3 regions of the Solibacillus sp. iso_87 genome follow, and region 3 is predicted to be linked to each of the others. Evidence: predicted binding sites of a transcription regulator. Region 3 holds the regulator's gene; each other region holds the start of a gene.

Region 1 (6,017 bases), 1.1 Mb from region 3:
CCAAATCACTTAACAGCAGAAACAGCACCATATATTCATCCATTAATTGGTATGGCAAATATTTCGCCATACGACTTCAATGAAGAATAGAACTAGCCATTTTCGTTCATGTTTGAATGGGAATGGCTAGTTTTTTATTGCTCATGAAATGTACTATTTTGGACAAATTTATTAAATGATGTGTTTATGTTCAAGGGTAGAGGGAAAATGTTTTGAATATAATAAAAGTTTGAAACAAAACGGGGCATAATAAAAAAATGATAACTTTTTGCGAAAAAATCAGAAATTTTGAAAGAAACTATTAATTAATATTATTTGTGTGGATATGTTAGTATGAAAAAAACTTATATGACGTCCGAAGTTTGATGTCAAATTTTAGAAAATGAAAAGGTTTTCAAAACTTAAAAAGAAGGTGCACATACATGGATTTCGTATGGGGAATCATAGGTATTCTGGGAATCGTACTGATTGCCATCGGGTTATCTAATAACCGTAAAGCAATTCAATGGAGAATTATTGTTTCAGGATTAGTTGTCCAGTTGATTTTTGCATTTATCGTATTAAAGTGGTCTTACGGCCGTGAGAAGCTTATGCAACTTTCTGAAGGTGTGCAGAAACTAGTTGGTTATGCCAATGAAGGGATTAACTTCGTATTCGGCGGTTTAGCAAATCCGGAAAATGTTGGATTTGTATTCGCGATGAGCGTATTAACAATTATTATTTTCTTCTCATCTTTAATTTCTGTCCTTTATTACTTGGGGATTATGCAATTTGTCATTAAGATTATCGGTGGTTTCTTATCAAAAGTATTAGGTACAACAAAAGCGGAATCAGTAAACGCTGCTGCCAATATTTTCGTTGGACAAACAGAAGCGCCGCTTGTAATTCGTCCATTTTTAAATAAAATGACGAAATCGCAAATGTTCGCTGTTATGACAGGTGGACTTGCATCGGTTTCAGGTTCGGTATTAATCGGTTATTCATTATTAGGTGTTCCACTTGAATACTTACTGGCGGCAAGTTTCATGGCTGCTCCAGCTGGACTGGTAATGGCGAAATTAATGATCCCTGAAACAGAAGAAGTAAATGAAGATGACTTTAAATTAGAGCGTAATTCTGAAGCGACAAATGTTATTGATGCAGCGGCTGTTGGTGCATCTGACGGATTGAAATTAGCTGTAAACGTTGGGGCAATGCTATTAAGTTTCATCGCGTTAATTGCCTTATTAAACGGTATTTTAGGCGGTATTACAGGATTATTCGGTTTTGATAATGTAACACTTGAAGGTTTATTAGGCTATGTCTTTGCGCCATTAGCATTTTTAATCGGTGTTCCATGGGATGAAGCAGTACGTGCAGGTTCATTTATCGGTCAAAAATTAATTTTAAATGAATTTGTTGCCTACTCTAACTTCGGTCCGGTTATCGGCGAGCTATCCGACAAAACAGCCATTATTATTTCGTTTGCACTTTGTGGTTTTGCAAACTTAAGCTCAATGGGTATTTTAATCGGTGGTTTAGGTGGTATGGCACCGGATAAGCGGCCAATGATTGCACAGCTTGCGATTAAAGCTGTTGTTGCAGGTACATTGGCATCATTACTATCAGCTGCAATTGCTGGTATGTTTATTTAATATCTTTCAGTGTTCAAGAGACTGTGCTAAAAATATTTAGCGCAGTCTTTTTTTAATACGTAATTTCTGATGCGAGTTTTTCCAGTTCAGATCGATTTGTCAGAACATACCCGCGATTTTGTTTCGTTATATAACCGGCTTCGCTAAATTGTGCAAGAACAAATAGCAAGTGGCGATAAGATACGCCTAAGTAATCACATACCTCAGTATGTTTTTCTTTATAGAATTGTTGGTCTGATGATAGTAGAATGAATGAGGCTAATCGGTTTTCCAACGGATAGGCCTGGTTTTGTGTATATTTTGCTGTTGCTGTCGTTGCTTTGTGACTTAAAAAAATACAGAGCATTTTCAGAAACACAGGATCTGCCAATAATTTTTCCTTCACTTCCTGAATCGAAATCGCAAAACATACTGACTTTGATAAAGTTTGAATGCCTTTTGAATAGCGTTCAGCATTTAAAAGTTCCATTTCACCCATGAATGTTGGAGCCGTAATAAAATCGATGAGCGAAATTTTCCCGTTTTTATGGGTAATATATAATTTAGCTTTCCCTTCAACCATGTAATACAAATAGTCGGGGAAGGAATGCTCATGGAAAATAAATTCGCCTTTATCGAATTCATACACATGGATATATGGAACAATATCAAACGAAAAATATTGGGAAATCGGGTATTGTTCGATATATGAGAGACTTTCATCTATTGGTAACTTTCTCAAATTATAGAGCAACTCCTTTCGGTAGAATATGAGATTTATCACATTATTGTAGTATTTCTCATGTTAATATTCAACTTAATAAAAACGAAAAAGGATGAAGACTATGAATAATCAGCGTTGGCTCGCGAAAAACTTCTTTATGTTCTTTATTACATGGGGTATTTTCCTGCCATATTGGACAGGTTGGCTAATTAACGATAAAGGGCTTACGGTTTCCGAAGCGAGCATCATAATGGGCTTTGGACTGGTAGCACGGGCCATCTCAACGATGTTTATTTTCCCGTTTGTTTCTAAAGTAATGAGCAACAAAAATGTGCTGATTTTTTTTACTGCAAGTTCATTAATTGTGACGCTGCTATACATACCGATTAATTCATTCAGCGGCTTATTTTTAATGACGTTGCTGTTCAGTGCTTTTTACCCGGCATTATTACCTGCTGTTGAGAGCAGTGCTTCCACATTAATGCAACATGGATCCATACATTATGGGAAAGCGCGTTCGTTAGGATCGTTTGGGTTTGTCGTCGCTGTACTAATCATCAGTATGATCAGCGGGATGTACGGGGAGCAAATGATATTATGGATGATGATTTTAGGTTTAACGGGACTACTCATCATTCAATTCATGCCTGCACCTCAAGTTTTAAGTTTAGTGCCTGTAAAAGAGAACGGAAAAACGCTCTCGATGAAAGGGCTATTTGAAGTAAAAAGCTTTATCATCGTATTGTTTGTCGTCATTTTACTTCAGGGGGCGCACGCATCTTACTATAACTATGGATATATTTATTTGCAGGATCTGAATGTAAATCCGTTTTATATCGGTATGATTTTAAATGTCGCAGTAATATTTGAAGTTGTTTATTTTTATAAGGCCGATACAATTTTAACAAAATGGAAGCCTTCTTCATTATTGCTTGTTGCAGCAATTGGCTCGAGCATTCGTTGGATACTAGTTTACGCATTTCCGAATATGCCGATGTTTATCATATCTCAGGCACTTCACGCCCTGTCATTTGCCATGGCCCATTATGCCTTTATCCGTTATATTTCCAAGGCTTTACCACAGGAGCAGATCCCAAATGCACAGGGGATTTATTCGGCACTTGCAATGAGTTTAAGTGCAGCGATTCTTACATTATTAGGTGGGGCACTTTATGAAATCGAGCCAGGTTTGGCGTTTTTGGGAATGATTATATGTACAGTGCCTGCGATACTTTTAATTTTACTGACAAAAAAACGTTTTAATTATTAAGGAATGCCGATTGACAGCACGATGTCTATTTTTTATAATGAAGAGCATAATAAAATGAAAACGATGATGGAACAAGTACGTATGGACTTCGTGAGCAGAAAGAGATTTCCCGGCTGAAAAAATCTCCCCGAATAAATATCGAAAGCTACTCCAGAGTGCAGCTAATCACTGCCGTTTGCTTACGTTACAAGCACTTGAGATATAATGCATAGCGCATTATAAATTAGGGTGGTACCACGAGATAATAGTCTTCGTCCCTTTACCGGGATGAGGGCTTTTTTTGTTTTCTTCAGCGGATTATTAAGATTACCGGTGAACGAAGCACTTATTTACGTGAAGGTGTAATTAATCGTACCAAAATTCATCGACTTCAATAAAAATTAGGAGGAAAATTATCATGACAACAAAAATTATGACAGGTTCTGAAATTCGTCGTCTTTATTTGAATTTCTTTAAAGAAAAAGGGCATCATATTGAACCATCAGCACCATTAGTTCCAATTAATGACCCATCACTTTTATGGATCAATTCAGGGGTGGCGACATTAAAACCGTATTTTGACGGACGTATCATTCCAGATAATCCGCGTATTACTAATGCACAAAAATCGATTCGTACAAACGATATCGAAAACGTAGGGAAAACAGCGCGTCACCATACATTCTTTGAAATGTTGGGGAACTTCTCTATCGGAGATTACTTTAAAAAAGAATCTATTCATTACGCTTGGGAGTTTTTAACCGACCCAAAATGGATGGGCTTCGATCCAGAAAAGTTATCGGTAACAATCCACCCTGAAGATCAGGAAGCATATGACGTATGGCACAACGAAATCGGGATTCCGAAAGAGCGCCTAATCCGACTTGAAGGCAACTTCTGGGATATCGGTGAAGGTCCATCTGGTCCAAACTCTGAAATCTTCTATGATCGCGGTGAAGAGTACGGTGTTGGTGCACCGGCGGAAGAAATGTACACTGGCGGGGAAAACGAGCGTTACCTTGAAATTTGGAACCTTGTATTTTCTCAATTCAACCACAATCCGGATGGCACATATACACCACTTCCAAAGCAAAATATCGATACAGGTATGGGTCTTGAACGTATCGTTTCTGTTGTACAAAACGTACCAACAAACTTTGATACAGATCTTTTCATGCCAATCATTGAAAAAACAGAAACGTTTGCAAACCGTACGTACAAACGTCCTCATGAAGTGGATTTAAATGAAATTTTCGGATCGACTGAAGATGTGAATACACCATTTAAAGTAATTGCCGACCATATCCGTACAGTAGCATTTGCTATCGGAGACGGTGCATTGCCATCAAATGAAGGCCGCGGCTATGTATTGCGTCGTCTATTACGTCGTGCTGTTCGATATGCGAAAAAAATCGGCATCGAAAAGCCGTTTATGTTTGAATTAGTGCCGACTGTCGGAGAGATTATGCATGATTTCTATCCGCAAGTAAAAGAAAAGGAAGCATTTATTCAACGCGTTATTAAAAACGAAGAAGTGCGCTTCCATGAAACACTTGATGGCGGATTAACAATTTTCAACGAAGTTGCAGAAAGTCAAAAAGCAAAAGGCGAAACAGTTATTCCTGGTGCTGATGCATTCCGTCTATATGATACATTCGGTTTCCCGATTGAGTTAACGGAAGAGTATGCCGAAGAAGTTGGCATGACAGTTGACCAAGAAGGTTTTGAAGCTTCTATGGAACAACAGCGTGAGCGTGCACGTAATGCACGTGCTGATGTGGACTCAATGCAAGTGCAAAATGAAGTGCTGTCAAATTTAACACAACAATCTACATTTATTTACGATGCATTTGAAGCTTCTGCAAAAGTTGCTGCAATTGTAGTGAACGGACAAGAAACTTCAACTGCTTCTGAAGGTGAAGAAGCGTTAGTTATTCTATCCGAAACACCGTTCTATGCTGAAATGGGTGGGCAAATTGCCGATACTGGTATCATTGAAGCAGATGGATTCACTGCCATCGTAAAAGATGTTCAAAAAGCACCAAATGGTCAGCCATTGCACACAGTTGTAGTTGAATCAGGTGAAATGAATGTCGGTGATATGGCTACTGCAAAAGTAGATGAAGCAAAACGTAAATTAATCCTTAAAAACCATACAGCAACACACTTAATGCACCGTGCATTAAAAGACGTATTAGGTGACCATGTAGCACAAGCAGGTTCTTATGTAGGACCGGACCGTTTACGCTTTGACTTCTCTCACTTTGGCGCTGCAACGAAAGAAGAGCTTGCACAAGTTGAGCGTGCAGTGAACGAAAAGATTTGGGAAGATATCGAAGTCGTTATTCAGGAAATGGATATCGATTCTGCAAAAGCGATGGGTGCAATGGCACTGTTCGGTGAAAAATATGGTGATGTTGTCCGCGTTGTA
Region 2 (6,017 bases), 1.5 Mb from region 3:
TGCTCCATCTTTTTCAGAAGTGTTTCTTCATTTATCAGCTTATATGATTGGGTAATAAATTTATAACATTCCTGGACTAAATCCTTATGGCTATTAGCTTTCATACACAGAAGGAGCACCTCATGGAGCACTTCTATTGCACATTCATATCGGCCATTTTCAAAAAGAATTTTCCCTCTTAGTACACGGACATGCAAATCTATACGGGAAAACTTTTCGAACGGATACTCTTCAAAATAGTCATTAAATAACTTTTTCGCATACTCCACTTTCCCAATCTGTAGGGACAGTTCAATATGAGTTATAAAACGGACGAGCATGAACTTTTCATCTTCCGGGTTCCCCATTTTTAAAAAAACAGCTGGAATTTTGCTAATATCCCAAAAAAATTCTTTTGGTAATTCATCCATTTGTGTTGCGTAATAATTATTCATCGCAAGTGACAGCAATGAAAAATCTTCATCTTCCAATGCGTAACTGCTCGCAATTCGGTAGTATTTCTTTGCCTGTTCAAAATCAATACTGAAATAATAGCAATGTCCAATGACCAAATAGAGGCTTGCTAAACACCCTTTTAGATTTTGTTTGAAATGCTGTTCTGTGTCCAATAACAATTGCAAAATCTCCATATTGCTATTAGCTAAAATAAAAGGCTCACTATCAAATCGAAGAAAGGCGTTCACCTTTTCGATATTTCCCTCTGCTACTAATGATTCTAACATCTCTATATATGCCTTATAATGTGCATCGATTGATGAAAACGTTTGTGAACGATAATGGTCAAGCTGCAATGACTTAAGTTGCATCCCCATCGTTATATCCACCTCCTACTTTTTCAAATATAACGGTTCGTACAGCTCTCGTTTAATAATTGAAAATTTGTCCATAAAACGAATGACTTTATGTTTACTGTCCGCATATTTCGTATCGTTGTCTGCCAAGTAATTACGCAAACTTTTTATAATTGTTGTTTCGATTTGGACGAGTTTTTTGGGGTAATGTTCGTATTCATAGAAGCGGTCATTAAATAATTGCTTCGAGCTGTTTTCAAACTTCATATATAGATCATATTGTTCTTTTGGTAATGTTTCGAGTACTTCACGCAAATAATCCAAAAATAGATTGACGGTCATTACCGAAGCCATTAATGCTTTAGTAAATGACCCGACTGTTGCTTTTTTCAGTCGTTTAAATTTTGAACTGATAAGTACTTCATTCAATATAAAATTACGGAGCAGAAAAATGAGCGCATGCTCTGAATTGATGACCGGCTCTTCTTCAAAATAAAAGTAAACCCAAACATCGCTTACATTGTATTTTGCGAAAGATAAATGTGCAAAGTCATGGCGGATTAAATGGAAAAAGTAGTCGTAATGTTCAAGCTGTTTAAATTGTTCGAGCTGCTGTTCATTTAAAATAAACAAAGAATTTGATGTATCAAAATCTTTCATCTTTACACCTCTTTCTCGACATTTACTCCCATTATAATAGTTATTTGTTAAAATTTGTTGTTTTTTGCAAAAATAAAAAGACATACCCGAAAGAAAGTGACTTTCGGGTATGTCTTAACTAATTAATATGCTAGGCCAAATAACCCTTTAATATGAGTCATATAGCGGATATTTGAAGCTTCTTTCATTAATGATGCTGGTAAACCTACTAATTGAGTATTGTTTGCCCCAACTGTAGCAATACCGTCTTTGCGGCCTAAAGAACCTAAAGTACCTGAGTTAGTAAATTTGAATTCTTTCAGGTCAGCACCTTTAATTTGTGCAAAAATGTTGTAACCTGCAGTTTCACCTTGCTGCCATGCTACTTGAGCAGTTGGCGCATAAGTTGGGCGGTCACCTGGGTTTGGAATATGTGCTGATGCATCGCCAATAACAAATACTTCAGGATGTGAAGTAGATTGTAAGAAGTCATTGATAGTTGCTTTACCGCGATCTGCAGCTAACCCTGATTCAGCTACTAATGGAAGTGGAGCAACTCCACCTGTCCATACTAATGTGTTTGCAACGATTGGTTCACGGTCTTTTAATTGAATAACATTGCCTTCAACGCCAGTAACAGGTGTTGATGTAATGAATTCTACTCCACGTTTCGATAAAGACTCTGTTGCACGATCGATTAAGTTTTCTGGGAATACCGGTAAGATTTTTGGACCTGCTTCAACTAGTTTGATTTTAAGATCTTCAAATTTAACACCGTATTTTGCAGCAACTTTAGGGAAGTGGTCTACGATTTCACCAACAAGCTCAACACCTGTTAAACCGCCACCGCCGATAACGATTGTAGCATCCGCCTCGTCTTTTGTTGTTGCATATGCTTTAATGCGTGCTTCGATATGCTCGCGAATTGCATTAGCTTCATCAACTGATTTTAATACGAAAGAGTTTTCCTCTAAGCCAGGGATTCCGAAGAAACCAGTTTGGCTGCCTAAAGCAACAACTAATGTATCATATTGTAAAGTTTTGCCGTTTGAAAGTGAGACATTTTTGCTTTCTACGTCAAAGCTGTTTACTTTTGCGATTTCCAAGTTGATGTCAAAACCTTTGAAAATCTTCTCAAGTGGTAATGATACAGCACCTTCAGAAATTGTGCCGCCAGCTAAACGGTGTAATTCAGTAATGATTTGATGTGTAGGGAATTGGTTTACAACTGTAATACGCGCTTCATCTTTATTTAAAAATTTACGAGCTGTTTGTGCTGCTAATACACCAGCAAATCCAGCACCTAAAATAACGATTTCTTTAGTTACCATATTAAAAATCCTCCAATAAGATTAGATTGTACAAATTATTTCATTTGTTTACGTTCAGATGCTACTTGTAAAAATGCATTAGCAAAACGTAATGCCCCTTGAACTTGTGGGTCTTTTAACATTTTTAATAAACCGAATACGCCTACTGTTTCATTGCTGACTTCAGCACGGTCTTTCGCTTCGATTGCTGTTTGTGCCAATGATTTAGCAGTCCCGACAACTGGACTAGCCATTTCTGTTACAGCAGCAACTGTATCATTTTTTAATGTTTCGTCTGTAGCAACACTCGTCGCGAAATCATACGCTTTTGTTAATAATGTAGTCATCTCAGCCAATTTTGGTAAGTTATCTACTAAAGTAGTTAATGAAGCTTGTACCTCTGGCTTTAGTAACTGGTCTAATACATCCAATTGCTCTTGTGTAACAGCCACTTTTTCTACCTGCTGATTATTCATTTCTGACATAATAACTCTCCTTTGCCATCACTTAATATTATTTTTTCGAAAATTTCATACCCGATTGTAAAAACTTTCACATACCATTCAATAAGCAACGATAGCACAAAGATTCGTTTGTTACAATTAGAAAACGGAAATAAACGACCGAAAAACTTAATTCAAGAATATTCTGTAATTTTATTATTTAAAAAAATTTTATTTTTATGTATTTAGCGTATTTTTGTATATTTTATAATAAAAATTTCCCTTCATCATTTTTAATATTGGAAGTATTTAAATAGTTGTTTCTTATCATTATTAAAGGTTAATTAGGTATTTATATGATAGAAAACAAAAATTCTTTACTATTAAAAGTGATTCACCTCCCCTCCCCTATTTCCCTCCACAATATTTCCCTAAAAAACTTTCTCTTCAATCGGTTGATTTGACTCAATAGGAACCTTCACGTTGCTATGAAACGAAAAAGTGCGTACTTTTTTTAATTTTCAAGTGGATCCATAATAAAAAAGCAACGAAATACTTATTCAATTGGAGGATCAATATATGATTACTAGTTTACAGGATACAATCAAATTAAATAATGAGGTAGAAATGCCAGCAATGGGCCTTGGCGTCTTTCAGGTGGAAAACGATACAACAGCAGAAATCGTTAAAAATGCGATTGAGCTAGGTTACCGCAGCATTGATACAGCCGCTATTTACGGAAACGAAGCGGGTGTTGGCGAGGGCATTAAATTAGCATTAGCCTCTACCGGTTTAAATAGAGAGGACTTATTCATCACATCTAAAGTTTGGAATGCCGGATTAAATTATGAGGAAACTGTTTCAGCTTACGAAGAGAGCCTGGAAAAATTAGGGCTGGACTATTTGGATCTATACTTAATCCACTGGCCAGGTAAAAATAAATTTGCCGAGTCTTGGAGTGCTTTAGAGGAACTGTATATAGAAGGTAAAATCAGAGCAATCGGTGTTTGCAATTTCAATATTTCGCATTTGCAGGATTTATTGAAAAACGCTCGGGTAACACCAGTCATTAACCAAGTTGAGTTTCACCCGCGTTTACAACAACAATCATTGCGTGCATTTTGCAAAGAGCACAATATTCAATTAGAGGCTTGGGCTCCATTAATGCAAGGCGGTCTACTAGATGATCCGACGATTGCAAATATTGCCGAAAAGTATGGGAAATCAAATTCACAAGTTATTTTACGATGGGATATTCAAAATGGAGTTATCACGATTCCTAAATCCGTTCGTAAAGAGCGTATGGCTCAAAATGCCGACATTTTTGATTTTAGTCTTACTGATGAAGAAATGCAGATTATTAATGCAATGAATTTAGATAAACGTGTCGGTCCGGATCCGGAAGTTTTTAATTTCTAATTTGAATTGAAGATTTGAAGAGACGAAAAGCCTCAAGATTTTTAGTACCTTGAGGCTTTCATTATTTTCATTAAGATAGTTTTTGCACAGCAATATCATCATCACGCTGCATAAGAAGAACTTCTTCACCATTCTCTTTTAATTTATCAATATGTTTCTCGCCCCACGTGCAAAGTAAGTTGAGCACTGGCTCCATCTCGTGTCCATATGGAGTTAAGGAATATTCCACTTTCGGCGGTACTTGGTTGTACACTTTACGATTAATTAAACCGCATTGCTCAAGCTCGCGTAATTGGGATGTCAGCATTTTCTGTGAAATGCCCGGAATTAACCGGCGAAATTCATTCGTCCGGATTTGACCATGGTGATTGAGGTGACATAGAATGACGGGTTTCCATTTACCCCCAATGACTTCGAGTGTTGCTTCAACACCAATATTATAAACTTTTTTCATTTTGAAACCTCCAGTATTATCAAAAGTAACCAAAAGTAATGTACATGCTTTTATAGTATGTATGAATAATACTATATCCTGTAAAATAAATCAAAGGAGTTATTTTTAATATGTCTACATCAAAAACACCAAACGCCAGATTAACACTGCTTGCATTAGCAATCAGTTCGTTTGGTATCGGTTCAACAGAATTTATTAGCGTTGGATTGCTCCCGCTCATCACAAATGAGTTTGGTATTAATTTAAGTACTGCAGGATTAACAGTATCAATCTATGCGTTAGGCGTTACAATCGGAGCACCAATTTTAACCGTTTTAACATCCCAGCTTGACCGTAAAAAGGTGCTGCTGCTCGTAATGGTACTTTTTATCGTCGGTAATTTATGGGTAGCGATAGCACCTACATTTACTTTACTATTAATTGGACGAGTTATTTCTGCATTTGCTCACGGTGTATTTATGTCGATAGCGGCGGTTATTGCTGCTGACGTTGTGGCACCTAACAAACGGGCAAGTGCCATTGCTTTTATGTTTTCAGGATTAACATTGGCAACTGTCAGTGGAGTACCTTTAGGAACATTCATTGGCCAAGTAACGGATTGGCGGCTATCATTTATTTTCATCGTCGTTATTGGCATAATTGGGTTAATCAGCAATGCGTTCCTTGTACCAAATAATTTAACAAAAAGTAAACCGATCTCATTAGGTGATATCGGAAAAGTATTAAGCAATTTCCGTATGCTGTTAATTTTATTTATTACAGCAATGGGTTACGGAGGCGTATTCGTTGTCTACACATATGTGTCCCCTATTCTTGAAAATCAAATGGGCTACTCCCCTCATGCTATTGTCGTAATATTAGTTGTATACGGAATATGTGTCGCTATTGGAAATACAATCGGTGGCCATTTTGCAAACACTAATCCATTGCGTGCGATATTCATCTTCTTTATTGGACTAGC
Region 3 (6,017 bases):
CAAGCTCTTCGTTTAGTTCAAGCCATTCCATTTCAAATACTTCATGCTGTTCTTTTACATCATTCAGTTCAGACTGAATTGTTAATGTTTTTTCATGGTCTGAATAAACGTCAGGATCACATAGTTGTTCTTCGAAGATGGCGATTTTTTCATCTAAAGCGCCCATCTGCTTTTCGATATCTTCAATTGCACGACGAATTTGACGTTCTCTTTTTTTCGCGTCCTTGTCGATCATCGATGTAGTCTTTGTTTGAACAGTCGTTTCAGCCGTATTTTTTTCAATTGCTGCGGCTTTCATTGCAGCTAATTCTTCAAGCTCCTCTTTCTTTTCCACATAATAATCATAGTCACCTAAATACTCAAACGAACCTGAGCCTGAGAGTTCAACGACTTTAGTAGCGATACGGTTGATGAAATAACGGTCATGCGAGACGAATAGTAGTGTACCGGGATAATCGATTAAGGCATTTTCCAATATTTCTTTACTGTCCAAGTCTAAATGGTTTGTCGGCTCATCAAGTACTAGGAAATTTGATTTTTGCATCATTAACTTCGCAAGTGCAAGTCGCGCCTTTTCTCCACCTGATAGGGAGTTTACTGTTTTTGATACGTCATCTCCACTAAATAGGAAGCGACCTAAAATGTTGCGGATATCCTTTTCATTCAGTAATGGCCATTCATCCCAAAGCTCACTAAGAACAGATTTATTCGAATGAAGTTTCGCCTGCTCCTGATCATAATAACCGATTTGAACATTCGTACCGTAACGGATATCCCCGGCCAGTTCCTCGATATCTTTAACGATTGTTTTCAATAAGGTAGATTTCCCAACACCGTTTGGACCAACAAGTGCAATACGATCTTCTCTAAAGACGCGCATCCCAATATTTTTGGAAATAGCCTTGTCCGTAAAACCGATCGTTAAATTATCCACCGACAGCACGTCATTTCCGCTTTGGCGCTCAATTGTAAAGCCGAAGTTGGCACTCTTTTCATCGCCATCAGGAGATTCCATCCAACTTGTCTTCTCCAGCACTTTGCGACGTGACTGGGCCATTTTTGTAGTTGAAGCTCGGGCAAGGTTTTTTTGGATAAATGTTTCGAGCTTGGCCTTTTCATCCATTTGACGCTCATACATTTTTAAATCACGTTCATAGTTTTTTGCCTTTTCATCTAAATAGGCACTGTAGTTCCCTACATACTTCGACACTTTTGTACGGGACACTTCGTAAACAATCGACACGACCTGATCTAAGAAATAACGGTCATGCGAAACGATTAAAATCGCGCCATCATAACCTTTTAAATAGCCTTCCAGCCATGACAGTGTTTCAATATCCAGATGGTTGGTCGGCTCATCTAAAATAAGGAGATCGGGCTTTGACAAAAGAAGCTTAGCGAGGGCTAGGCGAGTCCGTTGTCCGCCGGATAGAGAGCGAATCGGCTTTTGATAATCTTCAGGGAAAAATTGCATCCCATGTAAAACAGAGCGGGTATCGGCTTCATACTGATAACCGCCTGCATCTTTGAAATCATGCTGCAACTGATCATACTCCGCCATAATGCGTGTATATTGTTCGCTATCTTCATATATTGCAGGATCGGCCATTTGCTGTTCAAGTTGACGCAGCGTTTGTTCCTGGTTTTGCAAGTTTGCGAAAATTGTCATCATTTCGTCCCAAATCGAAAGTTCAGAGTCGATGCCTGCATGCTGTTCTAAATAGCCGACTTGAATATCTTTTGGAATAATAATTTCACCAGAGTCATAGCTCATTTGTCCGGCAATTATTTTTAATAGCGTGGACTTGCCGGCACCGTTTCGTCCTACTAATGCCACACGATCACGGTGCTGTACTTCTAGTTTTACACCGCTTAATATTTCATCTGTAATAAAGGATTTATATAATTGATTTACTTGTAAGACAATCATGTTTACACCTCAGTTTCTCCTATTTAGTTTAATGGATGGGAACATTGTACGCAACGATGGATACTTTACTTGTCGCTCCTTGTTTAGTAAGATTAACTTGCTTCTGCACAAAGAGTGGGGTTCATGTTAAGCGTGACATATCGCTTGGCGACAACTACGTGATTAAATCATGTAGGTCATTTATGGAGGCATTATTTGAGAAAGATTTCCAAATGTACATAGGAGGAGAATGTGTGAAACAAGAAGTAAAAATTCCACAAGCAACAACAAAAAGACTTCCTCTTTATTATCGATTTTTGAAAAACTTCGCAACTGAAGGTAAAAAGCGTATTTCTTCACAGGAATTAAGTGATGCGATGAAAATAGATTCGGCTACGATTCGACGTGACTTTTCTTATTTTGGAGCACTCGGTAAAAAGGGATATGGATATGATGTCCAGTATTTACTCGAATTTTTCCGTCAGACTCTGGACCAGGACGAGGCGATGAATGTTGCATTAATAGGAGTCGGGAATCTGGGGAATGGCTTACTAAAATATAACTTCCAAAAAAATCATAATACGCGTATCGTTGTTGCATTTGATACGAAGGCACCGATGGAAGGAACAACGATTAGTGATATTCCAGTATTCCATCCAGATCGTTTGGAAGAAATGTATGAGGAATTTGGCGCGGAGTTAGCAATATTGACAGTTTCATCCCGCTCAGCACAAATGATGACAGACCGACTCGTTAAAATAAATGCAAAAGGTATATTAAATTTCACACCAGTACGATTATCTGTTCCTGACACAATTAAAGTGATGAACATTGATCTATCGGTAGAATTACAGGCACTTACGTATTTAGTGCGAAACTCAGGTAAGTAACAAAATGTTCATTACTATAAATAGCAAATTCTAGTTAATTAATGTAAAATATACATAATAATAGAGGAGGTGGCTATAGTGATTGTACATCTAAATGCGATTACACCTGTGAGCCTGATTATCATTGGACTGATTGCTTTGTTAATATTCGGTCCCAAAAAATTGCCATCATTAGGCCGTGCGATGGGGACAACTTTACGTGAATTCCGTAGCGCTACGAAAGGCTTGACGGATGACGATGACGATTTCGATACAAAGAAAAAAGTGATTGAACATAAAGAGAACGAAAAAAACGAAGTTAAGTAAAATAAGGATGTCTTGCTATGAATTCAAGAGAATTAACCGTAGTTGAACATATGGAAGAGCTTAGAAAACGCCTATTTTTCGTAGCAATTTTCTTCGTGATGGCTCTTTTCATCGGTTTCTATACGGCGAAACCACTTATTCGATACATTCAACGCAGTGATTTAGCTGCCAGTTTTTCGATGAACGCATTTAGTCCGGCAGATCCTTTAACCGTTTATTTACAAGTTACATTTATTGTAGCAGCCGTTATTGTATCGCCATTATTGCTTTACCAGCTATGGGCGTTTATAACACCTGGTTTGCATGAGGCTGAACGTAAGGCAACATTGAAATATATTCCGTATGCTTTTGTACTGTGTATAGGGGGAATAGCCTTTGCTTATTATGTGTTATTTCCATTTATAATGCGCTTTATGACGGATTTATCCAATGATTTGAATATTACGCAAACAATCGGTATTAATGAATTCTTCTCATTTCTAATTAAATTAATTGTACCCTTTGCGATGCTGTTTCAATTGCCTGTTGTTACACTGTTTCTTTCACGTCTCGGAATCATCAATCCGAAGCTTATGGTGAAATTTCGGAAATATGCGTATTTTGTGTTAATCGTAATTTCGGTATTGCTGGCACCGCCTGATTTAGTATCAAATATCATTATTGCGATTCCGCTATTTGTTTTATATGAATTGAGTATTGTCATTGCACGTCTCGGTTATCGAAAATATGAAGTGGCTGAAAAAGAACGCATATTAGCAGAAGAAGAACGTGAACGTGAACTGCAAGTGGAGGAACTACTTGAAATGCAGCGCAGGCAAATGGAACAGATGAATAATAGTTAAGGTAACGCTATCGAACGAGGTAGCGTTTTTTTATTTTCATATGGGGAAATAAAAAACCCGCTATTTTACATAGCGGGCAAAAGTTATACTTGAAACTTATCGGCATTCATTTGGATAAATGTGACGAAACCGTTCAATAGGACATGCGCGATAATCGGTGTGAGAAGACGCTTTGTTTTATGATATAAAAATGCGAAGATCATACCGCAAATCGTATACAATAAAATATGCGTAAAATCCATATGGATCGCAGCAAATACAATTGCACTAATTATGCTCGCAATCCAGAAATTATAGTTTTGTATAATCGATCCGAAAATGACACGGCGGAATACAAGCTCTTCCAAGATCGGTCCTAAAAAGACAGTAGCAATAATCATAATCGGTGCTACCTTTGTGACATCCATAATTGCTTCGGTATTTTCCGAGCCCATATCAATTCCTAAAGCAAGCTCGATGTAGGCGCCGATTGTCTGCCCTAAAAAGACTAAGAAGAAACCGATGATCCCCCAACCGATAGAAGCCCCAATTGAAGCTTTTTCTCCTTTAAACACTTCCCAGAATTGCTTATTGCGGGAGATTAATATAAAACTCACTATAAAAGCAACCGCAAATGATATAGTTGACCACCAAGCAGATAATTTTATAAGTTTATCCTGCTCAGATATACCAGAAAATAGTTGTAAAAGGGAATCTTTTAAGCCGGGAATGAATATAAGTAATAAGACTGATAACTGACAGATGATATAAGTTATTAACACATAAAATGCGGTCTTCTGTGTTTTGAACTTATCTGATGAACGGGAAGTCACGAATGAAAAACCTTCTTTCTCTTACAGACTAGTAGAATTACACACCCCCGAAATCCATGAGGAATGCTGTATCTTCTATTATAGAATTTACTATGGGCTCTTATGAATGCCCCACTGTTATACATTTAACATTATTGTAGAGGAATTTGCCAATAAATCAAAATTTTTTGGTGCACATACTTGCAAAAAAATATGGAATTCTTTAAACTAATAAATGTGTTAGCACTCGACAAATGAGAGTGCTAAAAATAGAAAATTTTTTAGGAGGTTGTTTCAATTGTTAAGACCATTAGGAGATCGCATCATTATCGAACTTGTTGAGGTAGAGGAAAAAACAGCATTTGGTATTGTTTTACCCGACTCAGCAAAAGAAAAACCACAAACTGGTAAAGTTGTGGCAGTAGGTACAGGTCGTGTTCTTGACAACGGCACTCGTCTTGAGCTTGACGTAAAGGAAGGCGACGAAATTATCTTCTCTAAATTCTCTGGTACGGAAGTTAAGTACGACGGCGTAGAATATTTAATCCTACGTGAGAGCGATGTACTTGCAATTGTCGGATAATTACAAAATCAAAAGAAAACTGCAGCTAGTTATACATACTAACCTTTGCTAGCTGCACATCTTCATAAACAATAAATCAAAAAAATAGATCGTAAATTTTAGGAGGAAAATGAATTATGTCAAAAGATATTAAGTTTTCAGAAGAAGCACGTTCATTAATGGCGGCTGGTGTAGATAAGTTAGCTAACGCTGTAAAAGTAACTTTAGGACCTAAAGGGCGTAACGTTGTTTTAGAGAAAAAATTCGGTTCTCCACTTATTACAAATGACGGTGTATCTATCGCAAAAGAAATTGAATTAGAAAACGCTTATGAAAATATGGGCGCTAAATTAGTAGCGGAAGTAGCTTCTAAAACGAACGAAATCGCAGGGGACGGTACAACAACAGCAACAGTACTTGCGCAAGCGATGATTCGTGAAGGACTTAAAAACGTAACAGCTGGTGCTAACCCGGTAGGTATTCGTAAAGGTATGGACAAAGCGGTTGCTGCTGCATTAACAGAGCTTCAAGCTATTTCACGTCCAGTTGAAAACAAAGAATCAATCGCACAAGTAGCGGCAATCTCATCAGCAGATGATGAAATCGGTCAATACATTGCAGATGCGATGGAGCGCGTAGGAAACGATGGAGTTATTACAATTGAAGAATCAAAAGGCTTTACAACAGAACTAGATGTAGTAGAAGGTATGCAATTTG

Evidence for each region. The regulator Rex, encoded in region 3, represses fermentation and respiration genes when NADH is low (regulators of the CRP and FNR family bind a similar motif). The targets are predictions, from matches to a motif close to TTGTGAAATATTTCACAA.
Region 1: a site for Rex is predicted at 2,382-2,399, ahead of yeiL (transcriptional regulator YeiL). Genes of this name have one in related genera too.
Region 2: a site for Rex is predicted at 3,281-3,298, ahead of AC0VXV_RS10390 (helical membrane plugin domain-containing protein). Genes of this name have one in related genera too.

Annotation. Positions count from the first base shown of each region.
Region 1 is NZ_CM149656.1:2,529,320-2,535,336, reverse strand. Features, by position in the region: gene recD2 (SF1B family DNA helicase RecD2) at 1-90, shown strand, start outside; gene AC0VXV_RS12905 (NupC/NupG family nucleoside CNT transporter) at 423-1,634, shown strand; gene yeiL (transcriptional regulator YeiL) at 1,687-2,355, opposite strand; gene AC0VXV_RS12895 (MFS transporter) at 2,459-3,607, shown strand; gene alaS (alanine--tRNA ligase) at 4,005-6,017, shown strand, end outside.
Region 2 is NZ_CM149656.1:2,075,020-2,081,036, forward strand. Features, by position in the region: gene AC0VXV_RS10375 (dehydrogenase) at 1-812, opposite strand, end outside; gene AC0VXV_RS10380 (serine protease) at 828-1,451, opposite strand; gene AC0VXV_RS10385 (NAD(P)/FAD-dependent oxidoreductase) at 1,574-2,761, opposite strand; gene AC0VXV_RS10390 (helical membrane plugin domain-containing protein) at 2,797-3,225, opposite strand; gene AC0VXV_RS10395 (aldo/keto reductase) at 3,763-4,602, shown strand; gene AC0VXV_RS10400 (winged helix-turn-helix transcriptional regulator) at 4,673-5,056, opposite strand; gene AC0VXV_RS10405 (MFS transporter) at 5,167-6,017, shown strand, end outside.
Region 3 is NZ_CM149656.1:3,595,759-3,601,775, reverse strand. Features, by position in the region: gene AC0VXV_RS18370 (ABC-F family ATP-binding cassette domain-containing protein) at 1-1,930, opposite strand, end outside; gene AC0VXV_RS18365 (redox-sensing transcriptional repressor Rex) at 2,164-2,799, shown strand; gene tatA (twin-arginine translocase TatA/TatE family subunit) at 2,878-3,105, shown strand; gene tatC (twin-arginine translocase subunit TatC) at 3,123-3,947, shown strand; gene AC0VXV_RS18350 (CPBP family intramembrane glutamic endopeptidase) at 4,031-4,543, opposite strand; gene groES (co-chaperone GroES) at 5,037-5,321, shown strand; gene groL (chaperonin GroEL) at 5,438-6,017, shown strand, end outside.